2 linked regions of the Martelella endophytica genome follow. The protein of the gene in region 1 interacts with the protein of each later gene in a pairwise test. Links are inferred from orthologs where the notes say so. Each region holds a gene or a part of one and is shown on either strand. Other genes may lie near its edges. The genes, in order: trkA and ptsN.

What was found.
Region 2: the proteins of trkA (region 1) and ptsN interact in binary tests that used the Escherichia coli proteins (3 or more experiments, as listed by UniProt). The link is inferred for Martelella endophytica from one-to-one orthologs.

The regions. Positions count from the first base shown.
Region 1 is NZ_CP010803.1:3,594,839-3,602,232, forward strand. The notes cover bases 2,403-5,297. They hold trkA (Trk system potassium transporter TrkA), read right to left. Parts: upstream 4,591-5,297; coding sequence 3,214-4,590; downstream 2,403-3,213. Other genes in these bases: hflX (GTPase HflX), read right to left, coding at 2,403-2,799; hfq (RNA chaperone Hfq), read right to left, coding at 2,813-3,055; ntrX (nitrogen assimilation response regulator NtrX), read right to left, coding at 4,648-5,297. Outside these bases: mazG (nucleoside triphosphate pyrophosphohydrolase), read left to right, coding at 1-585; TM49_RS16495 (MerR family transcriptional regulator), read left to right, coding at 687-1,073; TM49_RS16500 (carboxymuconolactone decarboxylase family protein), read left to right, coding at 1,057-1,446; more of hflX, read right to left, coding at 1,459-2,402; more of ntrX, read right to left, coding at 5,298-6,012; TM49_RS16525 (sensor histidine kinase NtrY-like), read right to left, coding at 6,002-7,394. UniProt on the Escherichia coli protein: Part of the constitutive potassium transport systems TrkG and TrkH. May regulate the transport activity of TrkG and TrkH systems. Binds to NAD(+) and NADH.
Region 2 is NZ_CP010803.1:4,233,670-4,241,046, reverse strand. The notes cover bases 1,542-4,419. They hold ptsN (PTS IIA-like nitrogen regulatory protein PtsN), read right to left. Parts: upstream 3,274-4,419; coding sequence 2,809-3,273; downstream 1,542-2,808. Other genes in these bases: rpoN (RNA polymerase factor sigma-54), read right to left, coding at 4,228-4,419; hpf (ribosome hibernation-promoting factor, HPF/YfiA family), read right to left, coding at 3,332-3,901; TM49_RS19620 (oxidoreductase), read left to right, coding at 1,927-2,754; TM49_RS19625 (AraC family transcriptional regulator), read right to left, coding at 1,542-1,807. In the rest of the region: heat-inducible transcriptional repressor HrcA, read left to right, coding at 1-120; nucleotide exchange factor GrpE, read left to right, coding at 202-813; more of TM49_RS19625, read right to left, coding at 929-1,541; more of rpoN, read right to left, coding at 4,420-5,751; lptB (LPS export ABC transporter ATP-binding protein), read right to left, coding at 5,993-6,799; TM49_RS19595 (LptA/OstA family protein), read right to left, coding at 6,805-7,371. UniProt on the Escherichia coli protein: Seems to have a role in regulating nitrogen assimilation.

The sequences.
Region 1 (7,394 bases):
GACGACGTCGTCCACGCCGTCACGTCGAAAATGATCCGGCGCCATCCCCACGTTTTCGCGCGCAACGACGCCGACACGCCGGAAGCGGTGAAACTGCAATGGGATGCAATCAAGCGTCAGGAGAAGGCGGATCGCGCCGAGCGTCGGGCCAGGGCCGGCGTCACCGAGGACTTCAAGGCCGGGCATCTCGGCTCCGTGCAGCGCTCGTTCCCGGCATTGACGGAGGCGCTGAAGCTGCAGGAGCACGCGGCACGCGTCGGCTTCGACTGGTCGGAAGCGGAACCGATCCTCGACAAGTTCGAGGAAGAGATCGGCGAGCTGCGCGAAGCGCTGCAGACCGGCAACAAGGCCGAGATCGCCGACGAGCTCGGCGATCTGATCTTCGCCGCCGTCAATCTTGGCCGTCACACCGGGACCGATCCGGAGCAGGCGCTGCGCGGCACCAATACAAAATTCCGCCGTCGCTTCAATCATATCGAGGAAAGCCTGAAGGCTTCAGGCGATACGCTGGAAGCCGCTACACTGGAGCGCATGGAAGCGCTCTGGCAGGATGCCAAGGCAATCGAACGCAAGCTCGGCGAATAATCGGCCGGCATTTTTGCTGCGCGACCCGACATTTTTTCTGTTGACTTAGAGTGCGCTCAAACACCTAGCTTCTCAGGCGTCGTGACGAAAGCAGGACGAAGATGAAGATCGGTGAACTCGCGAAACGCTCCGGGCTGTCGGCCCATACCATCCGCTATTACGAACGGATCGGTTTGCTGCCCGATACAGACCGGGATCAATCCGGTCATCGCGACTACGACGCATCGATGCTGGTCTGGATCGAATTTCTCGGCCGCCTGAAAACCACCGGGATGCCGATCCGGCAGATGCTGCGCTATGCCGCTTTGCGGCAGCAGGGCAAGGGCACGGAGCCCCAGCGTCAACAACTCCTCGAACAGCATCGCGACGCCGTGCGTCGTCATGTGCTCGAGCTGCAGTCCTGTCTGGATGTCCTCGACACCAAAATTGCCGGCTATGCCGGCGGTGACGAAAAAGAGGATCAAAGACGCAATGAACGATCAGAATGAAAGCCGCCTCGAACGCGGCAAACGCGCGCTTGCGGCGATCGACGGCGCGGCAGGGCAGAACGTTATCGACGCGCTCGAAGACATCGCACCCGATTTCTCCCGCTACATTTTCGAGTTTTCCTTCGGCGATATCTATTCCCGGCCCGGGCTGGGGCTACGCGAACGCGAGATCGCGACCGTCGCCGCACTCACCGCCATGGGCAACGCCGCGCCGCAGCTCAAGGTTCACATCGAAGCAGCACTGAACGTGGGCGTCAGCAAGGACGAGATCGTCGAGACAATGATGCAGATGGCCGTCTATGCCGGATTTCCGGCAGCCCTCAACGGGTTGTTCGCTGCAAAGGCGGTCTTTGCCGAACGCGACCTGCCCTGAAGAGCCGGCGGGTTAGCCCGCCAGCATGCTATCCAGCCGCTGCGCCTCGGTGTCCGCAAGCCGGATGTCGAGGCTCACCGAGCCATCTTCCAGATCGCGGCGTTCGTCGACCAAGGCGTGTTCGTAGAGCCATGGCAGGAGATGCAACTGTTCGGGGGCGAGCGTGATCGTCGTTTCGGTCAACACACCGGCGAGCCGGGCGGCAATCCGATCCACTAGCGCTTCGACGCCCTCGCCGGTGACGGCGGACACGGCCATCACGTCGTCGTTCGGCTCGGCCCGCGCCATCAGCGCGTCGTGGTCCTCCGGCTCCAGCAGGTCGACCTTGTTCCAGACTTCGATGATCCGCTCGTTCTGTGCCTTCTCGTCGATGCCGAGCTCGCCGAGAATGCGCAGCACGTCGCCGGACTGCGCGTCTCGGGCGGGATCGGCCATGTCGCGGACATGCAGGATCAGATCCGCCTCCAGCACCTCTTCCAGTGTTGCCCGGAAGGCAGCGACGAGGTGCGTCGGCAGGTCGGAGATGAAACCCACGGTGTCGGACAGGATGACGGTGCGGCCATGCGGCAGCTTCATCCGGCGCAAGGTCGGATCAAGCGTTGCAAACAGCATGTCCTCCGCCAGCACCCCTGCCCCGGTAATGCGATTGAACAGGGTCGACTTCCCGGCATTGGTATAGCCGACAAGCGCCACGATCGGATGCGGCACCTTCTTGCGTTTGGAACGGTGAAGCTGGCGCGTGCGAACCACCTGCTCCAGCTCACGCTCGAGCTTGGTAATCCGCTCGCGCAGAAGCCGCCGGTCCGCCTCGATCTGGGTTTCGCCCGGGCCACCCATGAAGCCACCACCACCACGCTGACGCTCAAGGTGGGTCCAGCTTCGGACAAGGCGACCGCGCTGATAGTTGAGATGCGCCAGCTCGACCTGCAGGCGGCCTTCCTTGGTGGAGGCGCGCTCGCCGAAAATCTCGAGAATGAGGCCGGTCCGGTCGATGACCTTGGCGACCCACTCCTTTTCGAGATTGCGCTGCTGAACCGGCGACAATGGATGATCGACGATCACCAGCCCGATATTGTTCTCATCGAGCAGCTCGTCGATTTCCTTGATCTTGCCGGTGCCGATGAGCGTGGCCGGCCGCGGGTCGTTGACCTGCACAATCACCGAAGCCACGACCTCGAGCCCGATGGCCCGCGCAAGGCCCTCTGCCTCCTGCTGGCGGCTTTCGGGCGCGCGCGAAGAAAGCCCCTCGCCGTCACTGCGGCGATCGGCCTTGATGACCGGAACAACGACGAGAGCCCGTGAGGAATCGCGGTTCTCGTATTCGCTTTCAGGAAAGAATGTATCGTCGGAAATGGAAAATCACCGCTTACGAAGCGCTGTCATCGCCTTCGAACATCTGAACCGGCTGGCCGGGCATGATCGTCGAAATCGCATGCTTGTAGACCAGCTGGGAGTGTCCGTCGCGGCGCAACAGAACGCAGAAATTGTCGAATGAGGTCACAACCCCGGTGAGCTTTACCCCATTGATCAGAAAAATCGTCAGGGAAATCTTCTGCTTACGAACCGTATTGAGGAAGAGATCCTGCAGATTCTGAGAACGTTCCGCCATAGCGCCGCTTCTTTCTTACTCTTGCCGGCATGTCGCCGGTTCCCACCCATAATCGTCGTCCCCGAGAACCGGCAACGCGTATTCAATAAGAGGTGGTAGCAAATCGACGGCCCTTCCGCAACGATCAAAAAAAGACGGCCACAGGCGCGCGGCTTCCCCTAGAAATACTGGATCGACACGCGGAAGAGCTGTTCGACGTGACGGACAGCCGAGGCGGCGGCAAAGAGGATCACCCGGTCATGGGCCTTGATCTTCAGATCACCGGTCGGCCGCAGCACCTCCTCGCCGCGATAGACCGCGCCGATGCGAATGCCTTCGGGAAGGTCGAGGTCCCGGAACGGCGTGCCGACCAGCGGCGATGTCGTCAGCGCCTCCGCCTCGATCACCTCTGCCTGCCCCTTCTGCACCGCGTAGACGGAGCGGATACGGCCCTTGCGCACATGCTGCAGGACGCGGGAGATCGTCACGGCCCGCGGGTTGATATAGGCGTCGATGCCCAGCGACTTGGTGACGTCGTGGAAGGACGGGTTGTTGAGGAGCGCCAGATTGGCCTTGCAGCCGAGCTGCTTGGCAATGACCGAGGCCAGGATGTTGGTCTGGTCGTTGTTGGTCAGTGCCACCATCAGGTGGGCATCCGGCACATCGGCCTGCACCATGATGTTCTGGTCGAGCGCGGAGCCCTGCAGCACGATCACGTTGCGCAGCGAATCGGACACCGCCACGGCCTTTTCGCGGTCATTCTCGATCATCTTCAGCCGGGTGCGCGGCTGCATTTCCTCGATAGACTTGGCGACGAAGAAGCCGATATTGCCACCGCCGGCAATCACGATGCGGCGGGCCTCCTGCTCCTCATGACCGAACAGCGCCAGCGTGCGGCGGATGTGCTCCTGCTCGCAGACCACATAGACGAGATCGCCGGAGAGCACCTGGTCGGTCGAATGCGGGATGATCACCTTGTCTTCGCGGTAGATGCCGGTGACCGTGGCATTGAGATCCGGGAAGAGCTGACTGAGCTGCATCAGCGGCGTGTTCAGCACCGGGCAATCGTCATTGCACTCGACGGCGAGCATGGCGATCTTCTCGTCGGCGAAACGGACGACATCGGTCGCGCCCGGGAAAGCGATACGGCGCAGCACCATCTTGCCGACCTCGACTTCCGGCGAGATCGTCACGTCGATCGGCATGTGGTCGCGCGAGAACAGGTCCGAATAGTGCGAGTGCAGGTAGCTCTGCGAGCGGATGCGGGCGATCTTGGTCGGCACGTTAAACAGCGAATGCGCGACCTGGCAGGCGACCATGTTGATCTCGTCATGCAGCGTCACGGCGATGATCATGTCGGCCTGATCGGCGCCGGCCTTCGCCAGCACGTCCGGATGCGCACCATGGCCGACATAGCCGCGCACATCGAGAAGCTCGGTGATGGCGCTGATCAACGAAGCGGACGTGTCGATGACGGAGACGTCGTTATATTCCTGGGAGAGGCGCTCGGCGATACCGAAGCCAACCTGGCCGGCGCCGCAGATAATGATTTTCATAAGGACCGCTCTTGGGGTTCAAGGGTCGTTGGTCGGCGCAATCTGACGGTTTTTTGATCAGATGCCAAGGGACTTCAACTTGCGGTGCAGCGCCGACCGCTCCATCCCGACGAATTCCGCCGTGCGCGAGATATTCCCGCCGAAGCGGTTGATCTGCGCCATCAGATAATCCCGCTCGAAGCGCTCGCGCGCCTCGCGCAGCGGCAGCGTCATGATATGGGCGTCGCCGGAGGTCTGAATCTGCGGCAGAACGTCGGAGAGGTCAGCCGGCAACAGATCGGCGCCGATCGGCGCATTGCCGGTTTCCTCGCGCGACAGGATCAGCAGACGCTCCAGATTGTTGCGGAGCTGGCGGATATTGCCCGGCCAGTCATGCGCCTGCAGGATCGCCATCGCGTCATCGCCGATCTGGCGCTGGCGGATGCCGGCCTGATCGCAGAGCTGGCGCATGATGAAATCGACGAGGAAGGGAATATCCTCGCGCCGTTCGGCAAGCCCCGGTATGCGCACCGGCACCACGGCGAGCCGGTGGTAGAGGTCCTGCCGGAAAAGCCCGTCGCCAATGCGCAGTTGCAGGTCCAGCGCCGAGGAGGAAATGATGCGGACGTCGACGCTGACGCGGCGGCTGCCGCCCACGCGTTCGAACTGCTGGTCGACCAGAACCCGCAGGATCTTCTTCTGGGTCTCAAGCGGCATCTCGCCGATCTCATCGAGATACAGCGTGCCGCGATGGGCGCGTTCGAGCGCACCGGTCTTCCGCGACCGGCCGCCGCCGGGCTCGACGCCGAAGAGCTCGATTTCCATGTTTTCCGGCGTGATTGCTGCCGCGTTCAAGGCCACGAAAGGCCCCTCGGCGCGCTGGCTGCGCTTGTGCAGCAGGCGAGCCACCACCTCCTTGCCGGAGCCGGAAGCGCCGAAGATCATCACCCGGCTGTTGGTCGGGCCGATCTTCTCCAGCGTCTGGCGAAGCTGGGAGACCAGCAGCGACGAGCCGACAAGCTCCTCGGGATCACCGCTCTTGCGCTTCAGTTCCTGAACCTCGGTCTTCAGCCGCGAGTTCTCCAGCGCCCGCTCGGCGATCAGCACCAGCCTGTCGGCCTTGAACGGCTTCTCGATGAAATCGAAGGCGCCGCGCTTGATCGAGGAAACCGCCGTTTCGATGTTGCCGTGACCGGAGATCATCACCACCGGCAGTTCGGGATAGCGGCTCTTGATCTCCTCCAGCAGCGCCAGGCCGTCGAGCCGGCTCCCCTGCATCCAGATATCGAGAAAGATCAGCCGCGGAACCCGGTCGGAGATTGCCGCAAGCGCGCTGTCGCTGTCATGAGCAACGCGGGTTTCGTGCCCCTCATCCGACAGGATACCCGAAACAATATCCCGGATGTCGGCTTCATCGTCGACGACAAGAATATCAGAGGCCATCGTTGTCTTCCCTGTCTTTTTGTTCCCGTGCGGTGTCGCCATCATGTACGTGCGGCAGTTCCACGCGGATCATCGCGCCGCGGCCGTTGGCGAAATCGGCCGGGGCATCATGCAGTTCGAGCTTGCCGCCATGCTCCTCGATGATCTTGCGCACGATCGCGAGGCCAAGCCCGGTGCCCTTCTCACGCATGGTGATATAGGGCTCGAGGATCATGTGGCGGTTTTCGACCGGCAATCCCTTGCCGTTGTCGATGAAGTCGATGATGTAGCGGTCGCGGGTCGCATCGTGGCTGGCGCGGACCAGTATCCTGCCGGGATCCTCTTGCGAATGCGGCAGAGATTCAATGGCTTCCACAGCGTTCTTGATGATGTTTCCGAAGGCCTGTCCGAGCATGCGATCGTCGAAGAGCCCCTCCAGCGGCACGTCGCCCAACTCGCGCTGGAAGCTCACGTCGGTGCGGCCCATCTCGGTCAGGAACATTGCATCGGTGATGATGGTGCGCAAATCGCCGCTTGATTTCGACGGCTTCGGCATGCGGGCAAACGAGGAGAACTCGTCGACCATCCGGCCGATATCGCCGACCTGTCGCACGATCGTGTCGGTACACTGGTCGAACACCTTGCGGTCGTCCTCATCCTCGATCTTGCGGCCGATCCGGCGCTTGATCCGCTCGGCGGAAAGCTGGATCGGTGTCAGCGGGTTCTTGATCTCGTGGGCGATACGGCGCGCCACATCGGCCCAGGCAGAGGAGCGCTGGGCGATGATGAGGTCGGTGATGTCGTCCAGTGTGATCACCCAGGAATTCGTGCCGTCGCGCGAATCCTCACGCGTGACCTGCACCGAAAGCGTCCGCTCCTTGCCATGGCGGAACAAATTGATCTGTTGGCGGAAATTTTGCCGGCTGCGGCGCATCGCGGCCGTCATCACCACGTCGAGTTCCGGCGCGACATCGCCGAGGCTCTGGCCAAGCAGCTGATCGGCGGGCGCCGCCAGCAGATCCTCGGCCGAGACGTTGACGATGGTGATCGTGCGCGTTTCGTCGACGCCGATGACGGCGGCCGTCACGCCGGAAAGCACCGCCTCGATGAAGCGGCGGCGATCGTCCACCTCGTCCTTCGCAAGCAGCACTTCGCGCTGCTGCGCCCGGATTTCGGCCACCATCTTGTTGAACGTCCCCGAAAGCCGGCCGACGTCGCCATCAATGGTGCGCACCGGCACGGCAACCTTCAGGTCCCCGGAGGCGACCTGGTCGGCTGCTCCGATCAAAAGGCGGATGGGGAGCACGATCCGGTCGGCCACGGCGATACCGGTCCAGATGGCGGCAAGCAGCACGATCAGCGCGAAGCCGAGATAAAGCACGGCGAAGGCGATCTGGATCGAG
Region 2 (7,377 bases), 640 kb from region 1 along the record:
GACAATCAGGTCGTGGGTGCTGTCGGTGTCATCGGGCCGACCCGGCTCAACTATGCGCGGGTCGTGCCGATGGTGGATTACACCGCCCACCTTCTTTCCAGGCTTTCCCGTTCGCGCTGAGGTGGGCAGGGCCTTGATTTTTAGGCTGAGAACCTCGATATCGGGGCCAACTATCAATTCAGGACAATCTGCGGAGACGTCATGACCGACGAGACGAAGAAGAACGGCCACGAAGAAGAAAACAAGGAAACCGTTATCGATCTTGAAACGGCTGCCGCCGAGGCTCAGGCCGAAGAGGCGCCCGAACTCGACCCGCTCGACATCCTGCGCGAGGAAAACGAAAAGCAGCGCGACCAGCTTCTGCGGCTCGCCGCCGAGATGGAAAACCTGCGCCGCCGTACGGCCCGCGACGTGAAGGACGCCAAGGCCTATGCCGTGACCGCCTTCGCCCGTGACATGCTGAACGTTGCGGACAATCTGCGCCGCGCGCTTGATGCCATTCCGGAAGACAAGCGCACCGGTGAGATCGCCGGCTTTGTCGAAGGCGTCGAGATGACCGAGCGTTCGATGATCGCCGCGCTGGAGCGCCACGGCGTCAAGGAGATCAAGGCCGAGGGCGAGAAGTTCGACCCGAACTTCCATCAGGCGATGTTCGAGGTTCCGAACCCCGAAATTCCCGCCAACACCGTGGTTCAGGTGGTCCAGGCCGGCTATTCCATCGGCGAGCGCGTGCTGCGTCCGGCCATGGTCGGTGTATCCAAGGGCGGCCCCAAGGCCGAGCAGCCTGCGGCAACCGCTGAAAAGCCTGAGTAATCAGGTCTTGAACGGGCAGCACGGCGTCGAGACGCCGTAACCCGAGCCGGTTGGCGCGGCAATCTATTGACAAGCCCTCGCGGGAGACCGCGGGGGCTTTTTGCTATGGCCTTGCTCAGATGAATTCACCCAGATGTTCCCGCATCCAGCGCGCTTCCTCGGTGGCGCTGCGGCCGAAGTGTCGTCTGAATTCCCGGCTGAACTGGGCTGGGCTGGCATAGCCGACCTCGGCCGCCACCGTCGCGATCGGCCCCTTCTGGCGAGCCAGCATCAGTCGCGCCTCGTGCAGCCTGATCGACTTGACGTACTGGATTGGCGTGCTGCCGGTCAGGGCCTTGAAATGCGCATGATAGGACGGAACGCTCATGCCAGCTGCTGCGGCAAGGTCGGGCACGGAAATCCCGTCGGCGAAGCCCGCGCGAATGGCGGCAAGGCTCTGGATGATCTTGCCGGAAGCGCCGCGCTGCTTCAGGGCGGCGACCAGTGCTCCGCCCTGCGGGCCGATCAAGACCCGGTAATGCAGCTCACGCAGCAGCGCCGATCCCAGAACGCTAATCTCCGCCGGATCGGACAGCGCCTCAAGGAGACGCCGGATCACGTCGGCGATCGCAGGTTCCATAGGGCTCGAAACGAGACTTTTCGCCGGCGCGGTCGCGATATCCAGCTGCGCGGCCTCCAGGGTGACGGCAATTTCGGCCGCAAGCTGCAGATCGAAATCGACATAGACGGCCAGCAGGGGCGTCTCCGGCGACGCTTGCGACGCCATCCGGAAGGGAACCGGAACGGAGACGGTGAGGTAGTGGTCCGCATCGTAACGGTAGATGTTGCCGTCGAGGAAGCCCTGCTTGGAGCCCTGAAGCACGAAAACCGCGCCGGGACGGTAGAGAACGGGCACATCCTCGAGAACCGTATTCGACCTCAGAATGCGAACGGACGGGAGCGCCGTGCGATTGTAGCCGGGACGCGGTGCGAGCCGCAGGGCAAGCGCCGTCATTGCGGTTTGAAAGGTCTCGTTTATAGGATCGTGCAAGGTATTCACAGTATCTGCTCTGTCTGGGTGGGTGATCCGGAATTATTTGTCAATTCATCGTTCACTTAGTTCAGGAGGCTTCCATGTCAATCAAAACCTTCTTCATCACCGGTGCGAACTCCGGTTTCGGTTTTGCCATCGCCGCCGCCGCACTCAAGGCGGGGCACAGGGTTATCGGGACCGTGCGCTCAGAAACCGCCCGAACCGCGCTTCTGGAACGGCTGCCCGAGGTTCGCGTGGTTTCCTGCGATGTGACGGAATTCGACCGGATACCGGATGTCGTCGCCACGGCGGAAGCGGAGCACGGGCCGGTCGACGTGCTGATCAACAATGCCGGTTACGGTCATGAAGGAGTTCTCGAGGAGTCCTCCCTTGATGAGATGCGTCGTCAGTTCGACGTCAACGTGTTTGGTGCCGTCGCCGTTGCCAAGGCCTTCCTGCCGCGCTTTCGCGAACGTCGCGCGGGCTTCATCGTCAACGTGACGTCTATGGGCGGGCTGATCACCCTGCCGGGGATCGCCTATTACTGTGAAAGCAAGTTTGCCCTGCAGGGTATTTCCGAGGTCATGCGGGCTGAAATGGCGCCCTTCGGCGTGCACGTGACGGCGCTGTGCCCGGGTTCGTTCCGGACCGACTGGGCGGGTCGCTCGATGGTCCGCACCGAACGGTCGATTGCGGACTATGATGCGCTTTTCGATCCGATCCGCACGGCCCGCCAGGAAAAGAGCGGTCAGCAGCTTGGCGATCCGGACAAGCTGGCGGAGGCGGTGCTGACGCTTGTGGCCTCCGACAATCCGCCGCCGCAGCTATTGCTCGGCAGCGATGCGCTCGGGCTCGTGCGCCAGCGGCTGGAACACATGACGCAGGAAATTGCGGATTGGGAAACGCTGACCCGTTCAACGGATGGATGAGAATAAGAGCCAGAACCGGGACGGCGCATCGCCCCGCCTTGGTCTCAAAGACGCTCAGGCGGCCGAGGTGTCGGGGTCCGAATTGAGGAAGGCGTAGATGGCGCTTGCCGAATTGGAGGCGCGGAGCTTGCGGGTCAGTTCCGGGTCGCGCAGAAGCCGCGCGACGCGCGACAGTGCCTTGAGGTGATCGGCGCCCGCGCCTTCAGGCGCAAGCAGCAGAAAGGCGAGATCGACAGGCTGATCGTCCAGCGCATCGAAATTGACCGGATGCGACAGGCGCGCGAAGACGCCGACGATGTGATCGAGGTTCGGCAGCTTGCCGTGCGGAATGGCGATACCATTGCCGACACCGGTGGAGCCGAGACGTTCGCGCTGCAGCACCACCTCGAAGATTTCCCGTTCGGGCACACCGGTGATGGCCTCCGCCCGGGCAGACAATTCCTGCAGCAGCTGCTTCTTGGAATTGGCCTTGAGGGCGGGAATGATCGCCTCCTGTTTCAGCAGGTCGTCGAGAGCCATGTCGGAAGGTCCTGGCATAGTTGTGGCGGGTGCTTGCGCACCCGCCGGGTTTTAGAGATCAGCCACCAATGCCGGCCGTGTCAATCCAGCCGATATTGCCATCGGGGCGGCGGTAGACGATGTTGAGCGTCTTGTTGTCCGGATTGCGGAACAGCATCAACGGCTTGTCGGTCATGTCGAGCGCCATGACGGCAGTCGCGACGGCCATGGTGCGAACCTCGGTCTTGCTCTCGGCGATGATCGCCGGCGCATAGTCCTCGGGGATTTCATCTTCGCCCTCAGGCGGGAGGTCCATCACCGAATAGGCCACTTCGAGATCGTTATGGTCGTGGTGATTGTGATCCTTGAGCTTGCGCTTGTAGCGACGCAGGCGCTTGGCAATACGCTCGAAAGCAGCTTCGAAAGCGGCCTGCGGGTCATGTGCCTTGCCGGTGGCATGGAGCACAGCGCCGCTGTCGAGATGAACCTTGCAATCGGCTTCGAAGCCGCTGCCGGCCTTCTCCACCGTCACTTGGCTGGAATAGCCACCATCAAAATACTTGGTAACCGCCTCTTCGATCTGGTCTTCGATTTTTTCGCGGAAGCTCTCGCCGACTTCCATCTGTTTTCCCGAGACGCGCACACTCATGGATGATCTTCCCTTCTTCTGGTGTTTGCCAGCATCAGCTTATGCCAACCCATGAACTCCTCCAAGGCCTTCGGCCGTGGCTGATGCTGTCCCTTGATGACCAGAGGCCATCATATTTTATTTGGGCATTTTTCGGCCGTTTGCCAGCACCGTTTCCATATTCAGGGTCGCAATCCAAAGCCGAAGTCGCATCATCCTTAACGGCGCATGGGGTCGGGGCCCGCACCAGGCCCCGGTTGCGGCGGGCTTCTAGCCCTCATGGGCCGGCAAGTCAATGACGCGGCGGGGCCCGCGGCCGGCATCAGCGCGGTGCGGCGCGATTTCGCCTATGATCCCATGACCTTGGCGTGGGCACGTTTTTCGCGCCGTCGCTGCACCGATGAGGGGATATTCATCGCTTCACGGTATTTCGCCACGGTGCGCCGGGCAAGCGTGATGTCGTCTTTCGCCAGGATCGCGACGATGTCGTCGTCGGACAGGACAGCATCCGCGGTCTCCGCGCCGATCATCTGGCGAATGCGGTGGCGCACCGATTCGGCCGAATGGGCGTCACCGGTCGCATCGGCGGTCGCGATCGAAACCGAGAAGAAATATTTCAGCTCGTAAAGGCCGCGCGGCGTCAGGATGTATTTGTTCGAGGTTACCCTGCTGACCGTCGATTCATGCATCTTGATCGCATCGGCAACGGTCTTGAGGTTCAGCGGCCGCAGATAGTGGACGCCCTGGCGCAGGAAGGCGTCCTGCTGGCGCACGATCTCGCCGGCGACCTTGAGGATGGTGCGTGCTCTCTGGTCGAGGCTGCGGGTCAGCCAGTTGGCGTTCTGAAGGCAGGTGTTGAGGAAGTTCTGATCCGCTTCCGACATGCCCTGTGCGGCGCGAACCTCTGCAAGATAGGGACGGTTGACCAGCACGCGGGGCAGGGTCTCGGGATTGAGCTCGATCTGCCAGTCGCCATCGCCGCGCGCGCTGACGATGACGTCCGGGATCACCGATTCCGGCGGTTCCACCGAAAAGGCGCTGCCGGGTTTCGGGTTCAGTGTCCTCAGTTCGCGCAGCATCGCAAGCAGGGTGTCTTCGTTGACGCCGCAGAGCTTCTTCAGGCGGGCGAAATCGCGGCGGGCCAGCAGGTCGAGATTGTCAATCAGCACCGACATCACCGGATCGAGCCTGCCGGTCTGGGAAAGCTGCTGGCGCATGCAGTCGGAGAGCGATTCGGCAAAGATGCCGGGCGGATCAAGGGACTTCAGCCGGGCCAGCACAGCAACGACGTCGGCGGACGCAACGCCGGTGAGCGCGGCGATATCGTCCACCTCGCCCCGGAAATAGCCCGCTTCATCGACATAGTCGACGAGGTAGCGGGCGATGGCCTGATCGGCCGCAGTGCGAAAGGAGAGGGCGATCTGCCCGACGAGATGATCGCGCAGGCAAGGACGTTCGGCGACGAACTCGTCGAGGTCGACATGGTCGTCACCGCCCGCACCGGGCATCGATTTCCACTGGCTCATCAGCTCCGGGGCATCCGGCCGCATCGCCGGCGCATCGTCGGTGAAGGCATTGTCGTAGTTGCTGTCGAGGCTTTCGGCGAGCTGCGGGCTTGGCTGCTGGTCGTCGCTATACCAGTCGTTCGCGATCGCGCCTGCCTCGGGCGCTTCAGCGGCGTCGGCGGCATCCTCGCCGCGGGTCTCGTCCGAGTTCGACAGTTCCAGCAGCGGGTTTTTCTCGACCTCATGAGCGATGAACTGGGCAAGCTCAAGGTGCGGCATCTGCAGCAGCTGGATGGACTGCATCAGCTGCGGCGTCATCACCATCGACTGGCTTTGTTTGAGCAAAAGGCTGGCGTTCAATGCCATGCGGACGCGAAACTCCCTTTACGATGCGCGCACCATCCCCCCGGACATTGCGACGCCTCCGAGGCCATCGCCCTACCGTTTCGGATTGCCCCCGGCCTCCGGAAAACGTGACAGGCGCCTCAGCCTCTGAAGGATAGACTGGCACGAAAATTGCTTGTTGATCAAGGCTGAATCTGCCTGCGTGGTACGCAGCACAGTTTCGCGGTCTCGGGGAGTGTGTCGGGCGATCGCGATCGTCAGCCTAGAGGCTGAAATTGTCGCCGAGATAGAAGCGGCGGACATCGCTGTTGGCAACGATTTCCTCTGCCCGTCCATGCGTCAGCACCTCGCCGGCATGGATGATGTAAGCCCGGTCGATGAGGCCGAGCGTCTCGCGCACGTTATGATCGGTGATCAGCACGCCGATGCCCCTGCGTGTCAGGTGGCGGATGAGGTTCTGGATGTCGCTGACCGAAATCGGGTCGACGCCGGCAAAGGGTTCGTCGAGCAGCATGAAGGCCGGGTCGGTGGCGAGCGCCCGGGCGATCTCGAGCCGCCGCCGTTCGCCGCCTGACAGCGCCACGGCCGGTGACTTGCGCAACCGGGTGATGCCGAACTCCTCCATCAGTTGCTCGAGCTTTTCCTCGCGTTCCTTTTTCTTCAGGGAGGTCAGCTCCAGCACGGCGCGGATATTGCCCTCGACCGTCAGGCCGCGGAAGATCGATGCTTCCTGCGGCAGATAGCCGACGCCGAGGCGGGCGCGCCGATACATCGGCAACTGGGTGACATCGTTGCCGTGCAGCACGATCTGGCCCTCGTCCACGGGGACAAGGCCGGTGATCATGTAGAAACAGGTGGTCTTGCCCGCGCCGTTCGGGCCCAGCAGGCCGACGGCTTCGCCACGACGCACCACCAGCGAAACGCCGTTGACGACGCGACGGTTGCGATAGGTCTTCGTCAGGCCCTGGGCGATCAGCGTGCCCTGATAGCGATCGCCGCCGTTGAGCGGTCGTTTGCTGCCGTTGAGTTCGTCTTCGGCTTCGCCGTTTGTTATGGTCTGTCTGCGCATGGATGTCAGTTGCTCTGCGGTGCCGACTGCGGGTTGAGCTTGACCTGTACCCGGCCGCCGCAGGCATCGAGATTGGCCTGGCTCGTGGCCATGTTGACCGTCAGCTTGCAGCCGACGAAGACATTGCCGCCTTCAGACAGCACGACCTGCTTGCCCTGCAGCACAAAGTGCTGGCTGGTCATGTCGAAATAGCCGGTGTCGCCGGTTGCCTTCTGGGTCGCGGTGTCGAGCTGGACGGATTCGCTCAGATCGATGCGCTCGATATCGCCCTGGCCGGCGGCAAGGCCGGTCGAGCCTCCGGCATAGCGCACCACCATCTTGCCCGCCTTCACCTGGTTCTCGCCCTGGATGGCCACGACATTGCCGGTGAAGGTGATGAGCTTGGTGCGGTCGTCGACATCGAACTTGTCGGCATCGATATTGATCGGCTGATCGTTGGAAATCTGGAAGCCGCTCGTGCGGGTCGACTGCGCAAAGCCATCAGCCGGCAGGACCGCGAGCACGGATGCGAGCGAAAGCGCCGCGACGGTTGCGGGTTTCGAAATGCCATTCCAGATCATGTTCAAGTTCATCGAAAA